3 regions of the Paenibacillus sp. N22P23 genome follow, and region 3 is predicted to be linked to each of the others. Evidence: riboswitches for the same ligand, from Rfam matches in the RefSeq annotation. Region 3 holds a riboswitch; each other region holds the start of a gene.
What was found. Region 3 has a riboswitch for cyclic di-GMP ahead of AC506A_RS20435 (methyl-accepting chemotaxis protein). Riboswitches for the same ligand answer to the same signal wherever they lie in the genome.
Positions count from the first base shown of each region.

Region 1 (5,718 bases), on a different contig from region 3:
ATTGATAAACAGATCGTTATTCCGCTGGGATTGAAACACTTTTATAGAGAGCAGCGGGTTCTCGTAAACGACCTTTTCATTGTAAAATTCCACGGTACCATCCCTTCAATAACAAAATCACATAAAACCAGACCTATATAGCGCCTATATTTTTGAGGACATGTTGTCTATACTGTAGTCAATGTGTGTCTCTCTATCTAGCTGACACCATACTACAAATTATATCATTTCGAGGCTCATGGAGGTAGAAATTTAAAATGTCAAAAGTACGTGTAGGCATTATTGGCTGCGGCGGTATCGCCAACGGTAAACATCTCCCAAGTTTGGCCCAAGTCAAAGACGCTGAAATCGTAGCTTTCTGCGATATCATTGTTGAGAAGGCTGAACAAGCAAAAGCGAAATACGGCACTGAAGAGGCAAAAGTATATTCTGACTATAAACAACTGCTTCAAGACGCGTCGATCGACGTTATCCACGTTTGTACGCCTAACGATTCCCATGCGGTTATCTCCATCGACGCATTGGAAGCTGGCAAGCACGTGCTTTGCGAGAAGCCAATGGCTAAAACAGCTGCTGACGCTCGCAAAATGCTTGAAGTTGCACAACGTACCGGCAAAAAACTCAGCATCGGTTACAACAACCGTTACCGTGCAGACAGCCGTTACCTGAAAGAAGCTTGCGATGCAGGCGAGCTTGGCGAAATTTACTTCGCTAAAGCACATGCAATCCGTCGTCGTGCTGTTCCGACATGGGGCGTATTCTTGGATGAAGAAAAACAAGGCGGCGGCCCGCTTATCGATATCGGTACTCACGCACTTGACCTTGTATTGTGGATGATGGATAACTACAAGCCGAAAGTAGTACTTGGCCGTGCTTATCACAAGCTGTCCCAAAACGAGAACTCTGCGAATGCTTGGGGCCCATGGGATCCAAAACAATTCACAGTTGAAGATTCCGCTTTCGCTATGATCACGATGGAGAACGGTGCAACTGTTATCCTCGAATCCAGCTGGGCGCTTAACTCGCTTGAAGTCGATGAGGCTAAAGTTTCCCTCAGCGGTACAAAAGCAGGCGCTGACATGAAAGACGGACTTCGCTTCAATGGCGAGCATAACAGCCGCCTGTATGTAAACAAAGTGGAACTGAACAGCGGCGGCGTTGCTTTCTATGAAGGCGCGAGCGAAACTGCAGAAGTTCTTGAAGCAAGCATGTGGATCGATGCTGTTAAGAATGACAAAGAAACATTCGTTAAACCAGAGCAAGCGCTTGTGGTTTCCGAAATTCTTGAAGCAATCTACGAGTCTTCCCGTACGGGTAAGGCTGTATACTTCGAATAGTAGTACAAACAATGAAGCCGGGGATGGCGTTGTCATCCTCGGCTTTTATTTTAATTAACGATATTACATATATTTTATTCGTTCGACAAAATAAGTCATTCTTCTCTGTTTTTCGCTATGTACAGTTGCGTAAAAATACCTATAATGAGAATTAAATCGAACAATTAGAATAATTTTACAACTTCATACCTAAGAAAAAGGCAAACCATATGGAAACGATGGGACGCAAAGCCGTGGCCTAAGGCATTACTCACCGTAATGCTAAGGTAGACAAGGCTGCCGAGTAGATGGAATCCATCCTATTCGGATGGTTTTTTTATTGTCATTTTCCATTCTGCGTGCTAAGTCAATAAAACCGGAGGAAGGTTGGCATGGCATCCATCGCACTCGTCGCCATATCTTTTGTACTCGTATTCAGCTCTTCCTTAATCCTCTTTCATCTTTATCGGCGAATGAATACAGCCCGTTACACGACTTTCTTCTGGCTCATGAGTGCTGCCTTTGTATTTGGCATCGGGGTTTGGGCCATGCATTTTGTGGCATTGCTGGCGTATCCTTTCCCGGTCAAGGTTATGTATCATTTCAATTATGTGTTTCTCTCCATGGGCATGCTGATCGTCTTGTCTACGCTCGCGCTTCTCTTGTTTGAACGTGCTGCGCAGCGACATCGGACAGGCTTGCTCATTCTAGGCAGTTTGGTTCAGACAGGCGGCATCGTAGCGATGCACTACATTGGGATGAAAGCCATTAAAGCTCATGCGACCCTCCACTATCAGTCATCCACAGGTTTCATTTCAATCGTCGTACTGGCCGTAGTGCTGTGTCTCATATTCACAAGTCAGCATCGATTCCACAAGCTAAGCCGTATGCGGCAGTTAGTCCACGCTTTACTACTTTCCGGAGCTGTTGAATTTCTTCATTATAGCAATATGCCCCTCATGCACGGCGCCACATCGCTGGGGTCAGGCGAATCTACGGCATTATCGCAAAATCAATTTTTACTCGCAATAAGCATCAGTTTAATCGTCTCCGTCATTTGTATGTATTCTGTAGTTATCATGATGATTGACAGCCGCTTGAAGCAAAGCGAAGAACGTCTGAAACGGATGAATGAAGCCTATTCGCACATCTTGGATTCCGTGGCAGAGGGGATCTACCGATTGGACGAGCGGGGGAAGGTCATCTTTTGGAATCAAGCCGCTGTAAATTTGACGGGGTTTGAGGCTTCTGAGGTACTCGGGCGAAAAGTTGTGCTGCGGGCCATAAGGACGGATGGCGAAGAATGGGATCCCATCGAGAAGGCTACTCGCTCAGGAAGTGCTGAATATGTTGCGGACGATCTGTTCCGCCGTAAGAATGGGTCGACGTTCCCGGTGGAATATCATATCACACCGATGCAAGGCAAAGGCGAGCAAGCCGGTGTCGTCATTAACTTTACCGATCTAACGCAGCGTAAAGAGCAAGAGGCGTTTCTTGTGGAATCAGAGAAGCTGTCGATGGCAGGTCAGCTTGCTGCAGGTATCGCACATGAGATTCGAAATCCGCTCACGGCGATTAAAGGATTTATGAAGCTGTTTCAAAATGGAAAGAGCAAAATGGAGTATGTCACGATCATTACTTCTGAGGTTGTTCGGATGGAAGGCATCATCAATGAGCTGCTTTTGCTGGCGAAGCCGCAAATCAGCCGGTTTCAAGCAATCAATCTGTGTGAGCTTCTCGCTGGCGTCTACACGCTGCTGGAGTCACAGGCCATTCTGAACAATGTCCGCATTGAGCTGCAATTCTCGAAGCCCGAGCTGCTCATCTATTGCGATGAGAGTCAAATCAAACAGGTATTCATCAATCTCATCAAGAATGCGATTGAAGCAACGGAAGGCGGCGAAATTCAACTTGCCGTTGAGCAAGTCGGCAAACAGATCATGACCACAATTGCTGACAATGGCTGCGGCATTCCTCAAGAGATGCTGGACCAAGTGGGCAGACCTTTCTTTACGACAAAAGAGCAGGGAACAGGCCTTGGACTTATGATCAGCAACAAAATCATTTCCAGTCATGGCGGGACGATTTCTATTGCCAGCAAGATGGGAGAGGGCACGACGTTTCAAGTAACACTCCCTGGGGGGTATCGAAATGGTGCATAATCATATTGAAGGTAGCTACAACTGGTTCTTGGTATGTCTCTCATTTATCATTGCGCTGTTTGCTTCGTATACGGCATTGAATTTAACCAGGCATGTTCTGTTGTCCGAGGGCTGGAAGAAGCGAGGATGGCTGTTCGGCGGAGCAGTTGTCATGGGTGTTGGGATTTGGTCGATGCATTTTATCGCGATGCTCGCTTTTCACCTTCCAACCGGTGTGACCTATGATTTTGTAACCGTTATCGTTTCAATTGGCGTTTCCATTGTCGGTGCTTTTATCGGCTTTGGCATTGCCAGCCATTCCGGCAGCGGCAAGCTGAGGTTGATCGTAGGCGGCACCATCATGGGACTTGCCATCACCGGCATGCATTACATAGGCATGTATGCGTTGACGGGACTGACGATTACCTATAACCCGTATATTTTCTCGCTTTCCGTCCTTATTGCCGTGATGACATCGATTGTCGCTTTGCTGTTCTCCTTCCGCAGAAATAATCATTATTGGCTGAGCGGCTTCATCATGGGTATTGCCGTTACGGGTATGCATTATACCGGCATGTCAGCGGCTAAGATGACGATGCCTGGGCATATGCTTGATCGTATGACGGATCCGCAGGCGATGGATTTTATTGAAATGGCGATCTACGTAGCATTTGGCACCATCGTGATTATGGCAGTCAGCTTAATCAGCTCGATGAATGTGGATAAGAAGCTGTCGGAGCAAATGTCGCTCAAGGGATCCATCATGGAGTCGGCGATCGATTGCCTTATTATGTTTGATCATCAAGGAGCCATTTTTGAAATTAATCCGGCAGCGGAGAATCTCTTCGGCTATCCCCGTAGTGAGGTGATCGGCAGATCAATTGAGGAACTGCTCATGCCGCAGCTGCCTCGAGACCAGTCATCGGTAAACTGGATGCTGTGCAGCGGCGATAAGACCGTGCTCGGAACCCGGGTCGAGACGATGCTGCCGCGAATGAATCAAAGCGAGTTTCCGGTGGAAATTATCGTTACGCGTATTCGCAAAGAAAAATACCCTGTCTTTACGATGTATTTGCGTGATTTAACGGAACGTCGACTCGTTGAAGAAGCGTTGCGTGAGAGTGAGGAGCGCTATAGGAAGCTGATCGATTTCTCCCCGGAGCCGATTCTGGTTCATCATCAAGGCGTCATTTCCTTCGTGAACGAAGCGGCGCTGCGTACGTTTGGTGCCGAGCAGGATGGGTTGATCGGGAGAGGCTTTCTGGAGCTGGTTCATTCCGAATGTCTTGCTTCTGCTTCGCAGTGGCTGGAGCACGTCCAAGCCGGGGCAGCCAAAGGTGATCCCATTGAGCTGAAGATGCACAAGCTGAACGGTACGATGATCGATATTGAAGCGAAATCGATCCTGGTTCATTTTGCCGGACAAGCCTTGATTCAAACGATTGCCTGGGATATTACGGATAAGAAACGTTACGAGAATACGATCAGGCAGCTGGCTTATTACGACATGCTGACAGGACTGCCGAACCGGAACTGGTTTAACCTTTATTATCCCGAATTGCTTCAAGGCGTGAGCGTAAGAGAGCAGCATGCGGCACTTATGTTTCTCGACTTGGATCGCTTTAAGCTGATTAACGATACGATGGGTCATTTGATGGGAGATCGGCTGCTGCAGCATTTTGCGGCTATGCTGAGTGAGACGATTGGTGACAACCGAATGGTTGCTCGCTTAAGCGGGGATGAATTCGTGGCGATCCTCCAGGACTGCGACCGGGCACAGCTTGAAGCAATGGCGGAAACGCTGATTCGACGAGTGGCCGAGCCGATCCAAGTGGATGGTCAGGATATTTTCATTACTACGAGCATCGGCATTGCGATTTATCCGGAGGATGGCGAGTCACTGGAGATGCTGCTGCAGAATGCGGATACGGCGATGTATGCGGCGAAGGAGAAGGGAAAGAATCAATTCCAGTTCTTCGAATGGTCCATGAACCATTGTCAGGCGCGTCGTATGAACATCGAGCAGGCACTGCCCGCGGCAATTGAAGAGCAGGCATTCCATCTTGTCTACCAACCGATGTTTAATGCTGAACAAGGTCAGTTGATCGGCGTGGAAACGTTGGTTCGCTGGGAGCATCCGCTGCTCGGATCGGTTTCACCTTGTGAATTCATACCGGTTGCCGAGAGCACCGGTCATATTATCGTGCTTGGTGAATGGATTCTGCACATGGCCTGCATGCAGATGAAAGAATGGCATGATG
Region 1 is NZ_JBXENT010000004.1:322,783-328,500, reverse strand. Features, by position in the region: gene AC506A_RS19570 (AraC family transcriptional regulator) at 1-93, opposite strand, end outside; gene AC506A_RS19565 (Gfo/Idh/MocA family protein) at 258-1,337, shown strand; cyclic di-GMP riboswitch class I at 1,527-1,621, shown strand; gene AC506A_RS19560 (ATP-binding protein) at 1,709-3,478, shown strand; gene AC506A_RS19555 (bifunctional diguanylate cyclase/phosphodiesterase) at 3,468-5,718, shown strand, end outside.
Region 1: linked by a shared signal. The riboswitch ahead of AC506A_RS19560 (ATP-binding protein) and the one ahead of AC506A_RS20435 (methyl-accepting chemotaxis protein) in region 3 are both predicted to bind cyclic di-GMP.

Region 2 (5,718 bases), on a different contig from region 3:
ATCGGTGAACCTCTCAATATGGAGGAACTGCTTTCTTGGTTTAATATCGACAAAGTGAATGAAGATGAATTTCTCTACACGTACAGGATGAATCCTGCTCAGCGGATTCAAACCGAAATTGTGATTGAACACGACAACTCGCACAAACAGTATTTCTCCCTGCATGTTGGTCCGATCATTGTAAATGAAGGCAGGATCGGGAAAGTGATTACGTTTCAAGATATTTCCGAGCTTAAGTCTCTTATCTTCAAGTCGCAGGAGCAGTATTCTTCGGTGCAAGAGCGTAACCGTGCGCTAATCTATATGCAGGACGAGCTGTTTCAGGCGAATCGCAAGCTGGAACAACTGGCGATTACAGACAGTCTAACAGGCTGTTTCAATCGCAGGTTTCTGATGCAGCAGTTGGAGCACGAGGTACTGACGAACATCCGCTACAAGATTCCATTTGCACTCTTACTGTTTGATATCGATTTATTCAAGCTCGTAAACGATACGTATGGTCATGTGATCGGTGACGAAGTGATACGGAGAACGGCAGATGCCGCTCGCGGAGCACTTCGAAGAACAGATATATTGGCACGCTACGGCGGCGAAGAGTTTACGATTTATTTGCCTCATACGAACAGAGAGCAGGCAGAAATGCTGGCACAGCGAATCCGTGAGGTTGTTCAGAACAATGAGATTGCAATTGGTCGCGGGCGTTCTCCGGTATCGGTAACAATTAGCATGGGAATGCTTGTGGTAGAAGAGCAGTCCGATCTTCAGATTGAAGATGTCAAAGGTTATATCAAAGATTTGTTCTCGAAGGTAGATTCCGCCCTATACAGGGCCAAAGACAATGGTCGTAATCGGGTAGTTAATTTATAAGGAGGGCTGCGAATGTCGCGTAACGGACGTCTTACAGCATGTGTGGCATCATGTGGAGCAACACTAGCTGCAGCGGGTTTAAGCCTACTTGCAAGTAAGACACCTACGCCGCTCGCTGCTCTCATCGGTACCGCTGCTTTCGCAGCGGCAGCCTTGCCTATCGGTTATCTGCTTGGCCTCAAATACGATCGTTTGAAGGAAGCTTCCATACTGGACAGCTTAACAGGACTGTATAATCGCAGGTTCATCGAGACGAATTTCAAGAAGTTGGCGACGAAGGCCAAACGCCAACGGAAGAAAATGACGGTCATGATGCTGGATGTCAATGATTTCAAAGAAGTCAACGACCGTATGGGCCACAGCCAAGGTGATCATGCACTGTGGCTGATTGCAGGAACCCTTACGGAGTGCGCGAACTACGGCGAAATTATCGGCCGCTGGGGCGGCGATGAGTTTATCATTATTTGTCCCTATGCAGATGACAAAGGAATAGATCGATTCGTAAAGCTAATTCATGAACAGCTTTTTAGTATTTCATTGCGAACCGGATTACGCTTATCCGTATCGATTGGACATGCTTCGTTTCCAGAGAACGGTATGGAGCTTAGCCAGTTGTTGCAGGCTGCGGACAAACGGATGTACGCAGAGAAATATATCCGTAAGATGCCGTTGTCCGAACCGGCAGCGTTACAAGCTTAATCCGTGAGCAAGCGGTAAAGGCGGGAATAAACACCGATGAGAAAAGTTCACATCAACTCCGTTAAGCCGGGAGAAAAGTTAGCTCGCCCTATTATGCAGGAGAATGGGAACATATTGCTAGGCTCCGGTGTGGAGTTAAATCAACGATTTATCGACAGATTGGCTAGTTTAGGCATTGACATGCTTTTCATTGATGATCCCCTGACAGAGGGCTTAGAGCCAACTACGGCTATTCAAGACAGCACGCATAAAGCAGCATCGGATACCATTTACAAGACTATGAATTCGCTTATGGATCAGCCGGTTACGAAAGGGAGAACGATTGCCCCTGAGCTTGGCCGTACCTTCCGTAAAGTATTCGGCGATATTATGCAGGATCTCATTAGGCGTGAGGATGTTATGGTCAGTTTGACCAGCATCCATGTGGCGGACAGCTATTTGTTCCACCATTCCTTGAATGTCACGATACTGGCAGGCATAATGGGGTTAGCCAGAGGTTATAACCGCACGCAGCTTGAAGAGCTTGGCATGGGGGCGATGTTGTTCGATATCGGAATGACACGGCTGCCCAAAGAGATTCTAACCAAGACTACTGCATTAACGCCGAGTGAGCGGATCCTCATGGAGAAGCACACCGAGGAAGGTTTTAACATCATACGAGCGCAGCATGATATTAGTTTGCTATCGGCCCACTGCGCGCTGCAGCATCACGAGCGCTATGATGGTTCGGGCTATCCGCGCAAGCTTAAGCGGGAAGCCATTCATGAATACGCGCAAATCGTGGCTATTGCAGATGTATATGATGCGCTGACTTCTCCAAGGCCGCATCGAAAACGATATACACCATCGGATGCGATCGAGTTTTTGTTTGCTGCAGGAAACACCTATTTTGATTTAGAGTTAATCAAAATTTTCTGTAAGCATATTTCTATCTATCCGGTCTCAACAACGGTACTGCTCAGTTCAGGGCAAGTCGCCGTCGTTGCTATGAACGACCCACTCGCGGTTCATCGTCCAACGGTTCGGATTATCCGAGAGCCTGACGGAACGGCGCCTGCTGCAGCCTATCAGATCGACCTCAAAGACCAACATAAGCTAATGATCGTGAAAGAACTGTAGATAGGTTAGCATTCTGCTGACAACTGCATATCATCGATACTGGCAAACTTATCGAAAGGTAAGGACGCAAAGTTACAGGGTCTAATCGTCCGCTCTTCATCAAATAAGCGAACGAATGACAGCCTGACTGCCGAAATGAACACCCGAGCTGGCTCGGGGTTAATGAAGCGGCTCCAGTATTGCATGAGGAAGCGCTTTTTCTGTTTTTACGCCGTACCAAGGTTACGGGAGCGTTTCTACATATGTCAAGGGGGAATAGTAAATGTCAGGCATGAATGAACGAATGGGATCAAGTAAACCTACCTTTGCCATGAAAGCACTGCTGCACAGCCGAACGATGGTCGAGAAAGAAGGCTATGTTTCCACGGGTGTGCTCGCCCATGCAGAAGGTGAAATGATGGAGATCGAATTGACGGAGTTCAAAAACTTCGAGCTCGGTGACCCGGTTAGTTTGACTGTTTATTCACCTGTTGGCATCCACCGGCTGCAATCGACGATTATTGCGAAAGCGGAAGGCTCCATCGCTGTTATTTTCCCAGCCCGCTCATTAGCGGGACTTGAAGAGAAACGGGAATCGCCGCGTATTGAAATCGAGGAGAAGGGAACGATTTCGCGTACGTATTCGCAAGAGGTTGAGAGCTCCAAGGGAGAAAAAATGACCATTGAAGCTACAGACACCTACGATATAGCGCTAAGAAATATTAGCGATACCGGCATGGGGTTCTCCCTAATGAGTCCCCCGACACTCGCGAAAGGTGATACACTCATGGCGAGCTTATCACTTGGCTTTAAGCTGGATTGTAAGGTTGAAATTATTCGCAAGGAAGAAAGCAGCGAATGGAAGTTTTACGGTGCGCGTTTTCTGGATTTGGACGAGCAGCAGCAACGGGCGCTTCGAGCGTATTTGCTGCGCAAGCAAATTGAAGCCTATTTCAAGCTTAAGCAGGAGAAAGCAACGGCTAAGAAGGGGAGATAAACGCGAGTTCCGCGTTGCAAGTATAAGAAGGCGTTTGATCGGATGAAGGTGATCCGGCAGCGCCTTCTTTTTTATAGTCGACCTACAAATATGTTACAATTGGAAAAATAACACATGAAGTACGATGGGGTTCGGGCAAAAGGGGAAGTTGTTATGCGAAGTGGGCTGACAGGATTAGCCGCGCTTGTCGTGGCTGTTGTACTGGCGGGCTCGGGTTACCGGTATGGGATGTTCTTTGATACGATCTTCTATCGGTGGGAATGGATCATCATGGTCGTGTGCTTATTCGTAGTAGGAGCGGCTTTAGCTGCTCATTCTCGGATAGAGGAGAGGCGGCTAAGGGAAGTTATACCCCTGGCGTTCTATGGACTGCTTACGATTGCGCTGTTATACGGGATAGCGTTGTTCCAACGACCGGCTTCCACGCTTGGCAGCCTCGAGCAGGCTTTGCGATGGACGGCTTATGCGGCCTTTGCAATCTCATTGTACAGCTGGTTCTGTACTGGCACCGATACGGTGGTGCGGCAGCATCGTCGGATGTGGCTTTCTGCGGCGATTCAGAGCTCCGGTGCTTTTGTGCTGGCAGGTGCGATTTCGGGTTGGATGGGATGGATCGTTTTCCCCGAGATCATTATGACTACCGGCGATGTAAGGCTGTCCGCTGTTGGAGCTCGATTGTCCGGGTTCATGCAGTATCCGAATTTACTAGGTGCTGTAGCAGGAGCCTATTTGATGTTCGATTTGTTGTTGCTAATAAGAGCAAGAGCAGTAGGCGCATTTATGGGGGCTGCTGCGGCAGTAGTGCCTGTCGTGTTAGTCTTACTGCTGACTGAATCAAGAGGGGCTTGGCTCGTGACTGCGGTTGTATGGCTAGGCGGACTCCTGCTGCTGCAGAGCAAGGAGCGCATTGCATGGCTAATATATAGCGGCTGGGCTTTGATTGGCGGAGGAGCAGCGTATCGTGCTGTCGTTCATGCAGGCTTGCGAAGCGGTACAGCAGGAGCTGGCTCAGGCGATAAGGCTCTGATTGAGCATTATGGAGCGACAACACAGGAGGCCGTGCTTCTGCTTCTGATTTGTGCGGCTGCGCTTGCCGGATTTATTGGTTTGCGGCAGGTGCTGGCAAGAGGACGAGTGCAGCTGCTTAGCCGCATAGCTTGGGGCTGTTGGTTTGCTGGCTTGCTTGGTATGGTCATGCTGCTTCCGTCGGTTATTCAAGGACGCTTAAGCGGCGGGTATCAAACGGCTGGCGCACGCGGGTTATTTTATCAGGATGCCTGGCTGCTGATGAAGGAAGCGCCATTCTTCGGCCGTGGCGGTGACGCGTGGCGGATGTTGTTTACACAAGTGCAATCGGCCCCTTATGTGGGGAATGAAGTACATAGCGGTTATATTGAAATTGTGCTTGACCTTGGCATTGTCGGGCTGTTGATTTTTGGCGCGGTTATGTTTGGCTTGCTCCGGCGAGTTTGGCGATCGAATCCGAACGGCCTTCTCCCTATTAGTGTACTGCTGCTGCATGCGTTGGTGGACTTTGATATGTCCTTCGGCTATTATTGGCTCTTGCTGCTCAGCTGGGTGGTATACTACTCCGGTGAAAACGAGAGCACAGCGGAAGTCAGGCGCGCCATTGTTGCAGCGCCGACGCAACGCGTGCTGCGGACCGCGCTGCTTGTCGCGTCAGCGGCAGGTCTGATCGCCGCTGCCGTGCTCGGCGTGCGATTCGACCGCGCCGTGCAGCACCGCGAGGCGGCTGTTTCAGCAACTCGCAGTGCTGCTGCGCAAACAGCCGCGCTTCGCGCGGCGCTCGAGCTCAATCCGTATTGGACGCGGATTCGACTCGAGCTTGCAGCACTGGCACCGCCGCCGGAACGGGCGGTGCTGCTCGCGGCCGGACTGCGCTATGAGCCGCAGTCCGTGCCGCTCTTGTGGGCGCTCGGCGAGCTGGCGGCCGAGCGGAGCGATGTGCACGGCGCGGCGGCGTATTGGCGCCTCGCCTTGCACTATGATCGTTACGACCGCGACAAGCAGACGGACGCGGTCGTCACGATGGCGCA
Region 2 is NZ_JBXENT010000002.1:330,173-335,890, reverse strand. Features, by position in the region: gene AC506A_RS12300 (histidine kinase N-terminal 7TM domain-containing diguanylate cyclase) at 1-867, shown strand, start outside; gene AC506A_RS12295 (GGDEF domain-containing protein) at 880-1,566, shown strand; gene AC506A_RS12290 (HD-GYP domain-containing protein) at 1,603-2,685, shown strand; cyclic di-GMP riboswitch class I at 2,717-2,820, shown strand; gene AC506A_RS12285 (PilZ domain-containing protein) at 2,948-3,661, shown strand; gene AC506A_RS12280 (O-antigen ligase family protein) at 3,815-5,718, shown strand, end outside.
Region 2: linked by a shared signal. The riboswitch ahead of AC506A_RS12285 (PilZ domain-containing protein) and the one ahead of AC506A_RS20435 (methyl-accepting chemotaxis protein) in region 3 are both predicted to bind cyclic di-GMP.

Region 3 (5,718 bases):
CGGAGATCGATGTGAACGGGCATGTCAATAATGCCAAGTATTTGGAATACCTCGAATGGGGACGGGAAGCGTGGTATGAGCAGGCAGGCTTGCACTATGATGTGTTACTCGCCATGGGTGTTCAAACGGTGACGGTTAATATCAATATCAACTATCGTAAGGAATGCAGGCAAGGCGATCGGTTGACGGTTACGACAACGCCGGAGCGGGCTGGGCGGAGCAGCTATGTACTCAAACAGGAGATCGTGAATGAGAAAGGCGAACTGTGCGGGGATGCAGCCGTTACATGCGTGACGATGGATTCGAACACGCGCAAGAGCCGGGAGCTGCCGCCGGAGCTGAGAAGTCAGTTTTAGCTGTAGAAGCCGTATTACGAGATAGCAAATAGGCAATCATGGGAAAGAGGCGATGCATGCTCGTAGATGCATCGCCTCTTTCATAGGTTATATAGAGAGTAAGCCGAACCAATTCGCATGAGGAGGTAGTCGCGATGAACGATTTTCGCATTGAGAAGGATTCCATGGGTGAGATACAGGTTGAAGCGCACCGGCTGTGGGGAGCGCAAACCGAGCGAAGTCTGCACAATTTTCGGATCGGGACGGAGAAGATGCCGCGCGAGTTAATAACCGCTTTTGCTTATCTGAAGAAAGCGGCAGCAACCGTGAACGGAAGCTTGGGTAAGCTGGATGCCCAAAAATCTGAAGCTATTGCAGCTGCAGCGGATGAAGTGATTGCGGGGACGTGGCAGGATGAGTTTCCGCTTGCCGTATGGCAGACAGGGAGCGGCACGCAGTCCAATATGAACGTCAATGAAGTGATCGCAAGACGCTCGGCACAATTGCTGGAGGAGAAGGGGCATGCGGCAGCCGTTCATCCCAACGATGACGTCAACCGCTCGCAGAGCTCTAACGATACCTTCCCAACCGCTATGCATATCGCTGCGCTGATTGCGGTAGAAGACCTCGTCCTGCCGGCTATTACGCAGCTAAAATCCACATTGGAGCAGAAGAGTGCAAGCTTCATGGATGTCATCAAAATCGGCCGCACCCATCTGCAGGATGCCACACCGCTTACACTTGGCCAAGAGATCAGCGGCTGGGTTCGGATGCTGGAGAAAGGGGAGCGGAATATTCGAACAAGCCGGGAGGAGCTGCGTGAGCTTGCGATCGGTGGAACTGCCGTGGGAACAGGCCTGAATGCCCCGCCAGGCTTTAGTGAGAAAGTCTCGGCGGAGATCAGCCGCCTCACAGGCAAGAACTTCATAAGTGCGCCGAATAAATTCCACGCGCTGACGAGCCATGACGAGATTGTCTTCGTTCATGGCGCGATTAAAGCGCTCGCCGCGGATTTAATGAAGATCGCAAACGACGTTCGCTGGCTCGCAAGCGGCCCACGCTGCGGCATTGGCGAAATTCGTATTCCGGAGAACGAGCCGGGCAGCTCCATCATGCCGGGGAAGGTCAATCCGACGCAGTGTGAGGCGCTGACCATGGTCGTCTGTCAGATCATGGGCAATGACGCGGCAATCGGCTTCGCGGCCAGTCAGGGAAACTTCGAGCTGAATGTGTTTAAGCCTGTCATCATTCACAACTTCCTGCAGTCGACCCGAATTCTCAGTGATGCGATCCGCTCCTTTGATGAGCACTGTGCGGTTGGCATTGAGCCGAATCGGGAAGCCATTGCCCGGCATCTAAACGAGTCGCTGATGCTCGTAACGGCGCTTAATCCTCATATCGGCTATGAGAATGCGGCAGCCATTGCGAAGTCTGCTCATAAGGAAGGACTTACACTGCGCGAGGCTGCAATCCGCAGCGGGCTTATAACAGCTGCCAAGTTCGATGAAGTCGTGAAAGCGGAAGAGATGATCTGACAAATTCGACAAAACATTACAAAATACGCTATGTACAAGTAGTGCTTTTCTCTCCTATAATTAACCATGTTAACCTAATTAAAACAATAGTAATCCAACTACTTATTCATATGACAAAGGCAAACCAATGGAAATGTTGGGACGCAAAGCCTAGGCCTAAAGCATCGAAACAGATGCCATGGTGGACAGGTTACCGAGTGAAAAGGAGTCCATCCTTAACACGGGTGGACTCTTTTTATATGTATACAAATATTAGGAGGTAGGCTTGTTGTATGCTTAGGGAGAAAAACCGTGTCATGCTTTTCATTTCTGCAATTATTGTACTTCTATCGCTTCTGGTACACGCATTCGATTGGCTCGGTTTTTCCATGCACCATGATCATCAACCAGATCTGAATGGTTCTATGCTTCTGGCCTTCCTTAATCAAACCTTCTTCGCACTACCTATTATTTTCTTATTGCTTGCCGGATTTTGCATGCGTTTACAAGAGGATCAGCAGACCGTTCCGCTTCTCATGACGCTGTCGCTCACCTTCAGCAGTATATCCATCATCGCAGGCGGTAACGGCATGGTGGAATACCACTTCTCCATCTTTATGGTACTCGCCATCATTTTGTACTACGACCTCATTGCCATGCTTCTCATCAGCACCGTCATCTTCGCACTTCAGCATGTACTCGGATTCTTGTCTTTCCCTGAGCTCGTCTACGGCACCAGTGATTACTCGCTGGCCATGGTCTCCATTCACATCGTGTTTGTCATCTTGTTTATCGGCGCCGTTACCTATCAAATTGTGACGCGCAGAGCGTTCATCAACGCACTGGAATCGGCCCAACAGCAGAAAATTCAAGCAGCGGTCAAACAAATTATCGAGAACGTGACGGAAACATCGGACCAGGTGCTCATGAATTCCAAGGAGCTTAGCTGCAACGCGGCCACACTCAATCTTCTGGCAGGAGATATCGTACAAGCGATGCAGCAGGTGGATGCAACGGTGAACTTGCAGGAGCATGGGGCACAAACAGGTAAGAAAGTGATCGGAGAGATGATCCGAGATATTCATACGATTGCCGAAACGTCAGCTACGGTGTCTACTTTCTCGAGTGAGGTCGCTACAGAGGCCGATAACGGGAATGATGCCATTCAGAAGGCCGTCAGGCAGATGACATCGACGAGCAATGCCGTTCAAGAATCCGCAACCAAAGTGAAGCTGCTTGGTCAGCGATCGCAAGAAATAGATGATATAACAAGCATCATTACGGACATCGCATCCCAAACCAGTCTGCTGGCACTGAATGCGGCAATCGAAGCGGCGCGGGCTGGCGAGCATGGCAGAGGGTTCACGGTCGTATCGAATGAGGTTCGCAAGCTATCTGAACAAACCACCGCTTCGGCCCAGCGAATTGCTGAGCTCGTCCAAGACATTCAGGCGAATAACCGTGCTTCTATTCAATCGATGGATCAAGTCATTGACGAAGTAGCTTCGGGAAACCAAGCCGTCTGTGATGCGGGAGCCGCATTCGAACGTATTATGAGATCCATTAAAACCGTCGCAGAGCAAATTCATTATATTTCCGGCGCCTCCCAGCAAATGTCGGCAAGCACGCAACAGTTTAGCGTCAATATTGAGGAAATCTCCCGAATGTCCGCCGAATTAACGGGCAGCGTCAAGATGGTGACGGGCAGCTCCAATGAGCAGCATCAACTCATTTCCAGATCGTCGGAGCTGGCGTCCATGCTGGAGAAATTAAGCGATAAATTAGATCAAACGATGATCAGCACGAAGAAATCCTTCCGCGCCTTATAATCCGAAGAGTAGTGCAATTCTGACAAAAATGACTTTGCGTTCATAGCCAATATCAAGTATTATGAGTAGAAAAGACAAGATCTGGCTAAAAAGGAGACACAATGCTATGAATGCTTCGAAAAAAAGTCATTGTAAAATCGTCGACTGCACGATCCGCGACGGCGGACTCGTGAATAACTGGGATTTCAGCGTTGAGTTCGTTCAGCATCTGTACAACTCGCTGAATGAAGCTGGCGTCGAGTATATGGAAATCGGGTACAAAAACTCGCCGAAGCTGTTGAAAGGCGCTGAAGATGCTGGTCCATGGCGTTTCCTGGACGACGACTTCCTTCGTAAAGTCATCCCGCAGAAGCTGAATACGAAGCTCTCTGCACTTGTCGATATCGGACGGGTAGATGAGAACGATATTCTTCCACGCGAAGAGAGCATGCTCGATCTGATCCGCGTAGCTTGCTATATTCAAGACGTGCCGAAGGCGCTGGAGCTGGTTAACGTATTCAACTCCCGCGGCTACGAAACAACATTGAACATCATGGCGCTCTCCAATGTAATGGAGAATCAATTGTTAGAAGCATTCGAATTGATCGAAGCAAGTGTAGTCGACGTCGTATACGTGGTTGACTCCTATGGCAGCTTGGATCCGAATGACTTCAACTACTTGGTCAGCAAATTCCAGAAGTACCTGCCAAGCAAACGCCTAGGCGTACACACGCACAACAACATGCAGCTTGCATTCGCCAATACGCTCGTTTCCGTTGAGAAAGGCGTCGAGTTCCTGGATGCTTCCGTATACGGTATGGGCCGCGCTGCAGGCAACTGCCCAACTGAACTGCTTGTCGCTCATCTGAAGAACACGAAGTACAATGTGCGTCCGGTGCTGGATATGATCGAGAAGTACATGATTACGCTTCGTGAAAAAGAAGAGTGGGGCTATATTATTCCTTATATGATTACAGGTATGTTGGACGAGCACCCTCGTTCCGCAATGGCACTTCGCAATTCCGATGACAAGGACAAGTCGGTTGATTTCTACGATAAACTGACTACGCCTGAAGTACTGCATAGCAAATAAGCTCTTCTATCATAGATAAGCTCCCAGGCCGAAGAGGTCTGGGAGCTTGTTTTTGTTATTATGAAGAATGTCGCCAATACTCGGCTCGGTATGCGCTAGGCGTTATTCCAAATTGCCGTTTGAACATACGATTAAAGAAGCTTAAATCCTCGAAGCCAACCTCAAGCGCGATGGACATGATTTTGCCGGACGTCGTCTCCAGCAGCTTCTTCGCTGCTTGCAAGCGAATATGGTTGCGGAACTCGATAAAAGTCATGCCAATATGCTGCTTGAATTTGGTGGTGAATGCCGTTTGGCTAAGGTTACATAAGGTGCTAAGCTGCTGCAAGCTCAGCGGCTTCGCGTAATGCTGCCTCGTAAAGTCGCAAACATTCCGAATGAGCGCATCCTCGTCACTTGACGCAGACGCAGTCATCGGTTTCTTCAACGATCGCTCGTAGCAGCGGCTTAGATAGATGAATAACTGCATCATATGCGCTCTGACCATCAGCTCATAATTGGCTTCACGATTCGTGTCTTCATAAACAAGCCGATCGAGGATGGCCAGCGCCTCCATTCGGTCCAGCTTGCCGATATTCATCACGGACTGATTACTTGTTTTCTCTCTAAGAAAGGGCTCCACGTAGTAGAAATCGATGAATGCCGTGACACCGGCCATATGAGAGAGCTCCTGCTCGAAATAATAGGAATCGAAAATAATATTGTTCACGGTAAGCGGCGTGCCCGGCAGACGTTTGTAGCCATGAGGAATATGGCGATGGATGATGAAGATATCCCCTTCGCGAATGAGGAACTGCTGATCTTGAAATAAATGAACGCCTTGGCCCTCAGTCACATAGATAATTTCGACGAAATCATGCGTATGCAGCTCATAATCTGTGGTGACGGGAGCTCGAAATGCCCGAAACGGAAATGAAGGATTATCCATAAACTGCTGGTTCACATAATGATCCATACGTTGCCCCTCC
Region 3 is NZ_JBXENT010000005.1:23,583-29,300, reverse strand. Features, by position in the region: gene AC506A_RS20445 (acyl-CoA thioesterase) at 1-356, shown strand, start outside; gene fumC (class II fumarate hydratase) at 491-1,870, shown strand; cyclic di-GMP riboswitch class I at 1,979-2,068, shown strand; gene AC506A_RS20435 (methyl-accepting chemotaxis protein) at 2,143-3,678, shown strand; gene AC506A_RS20430 (aldolase catalytic domain-containing protein) at 3,785-4,750, shown strand; gene AC506A_RS20425 (helix-turn-helix domain-containing protein) at 4,809-5,705, opposite strand.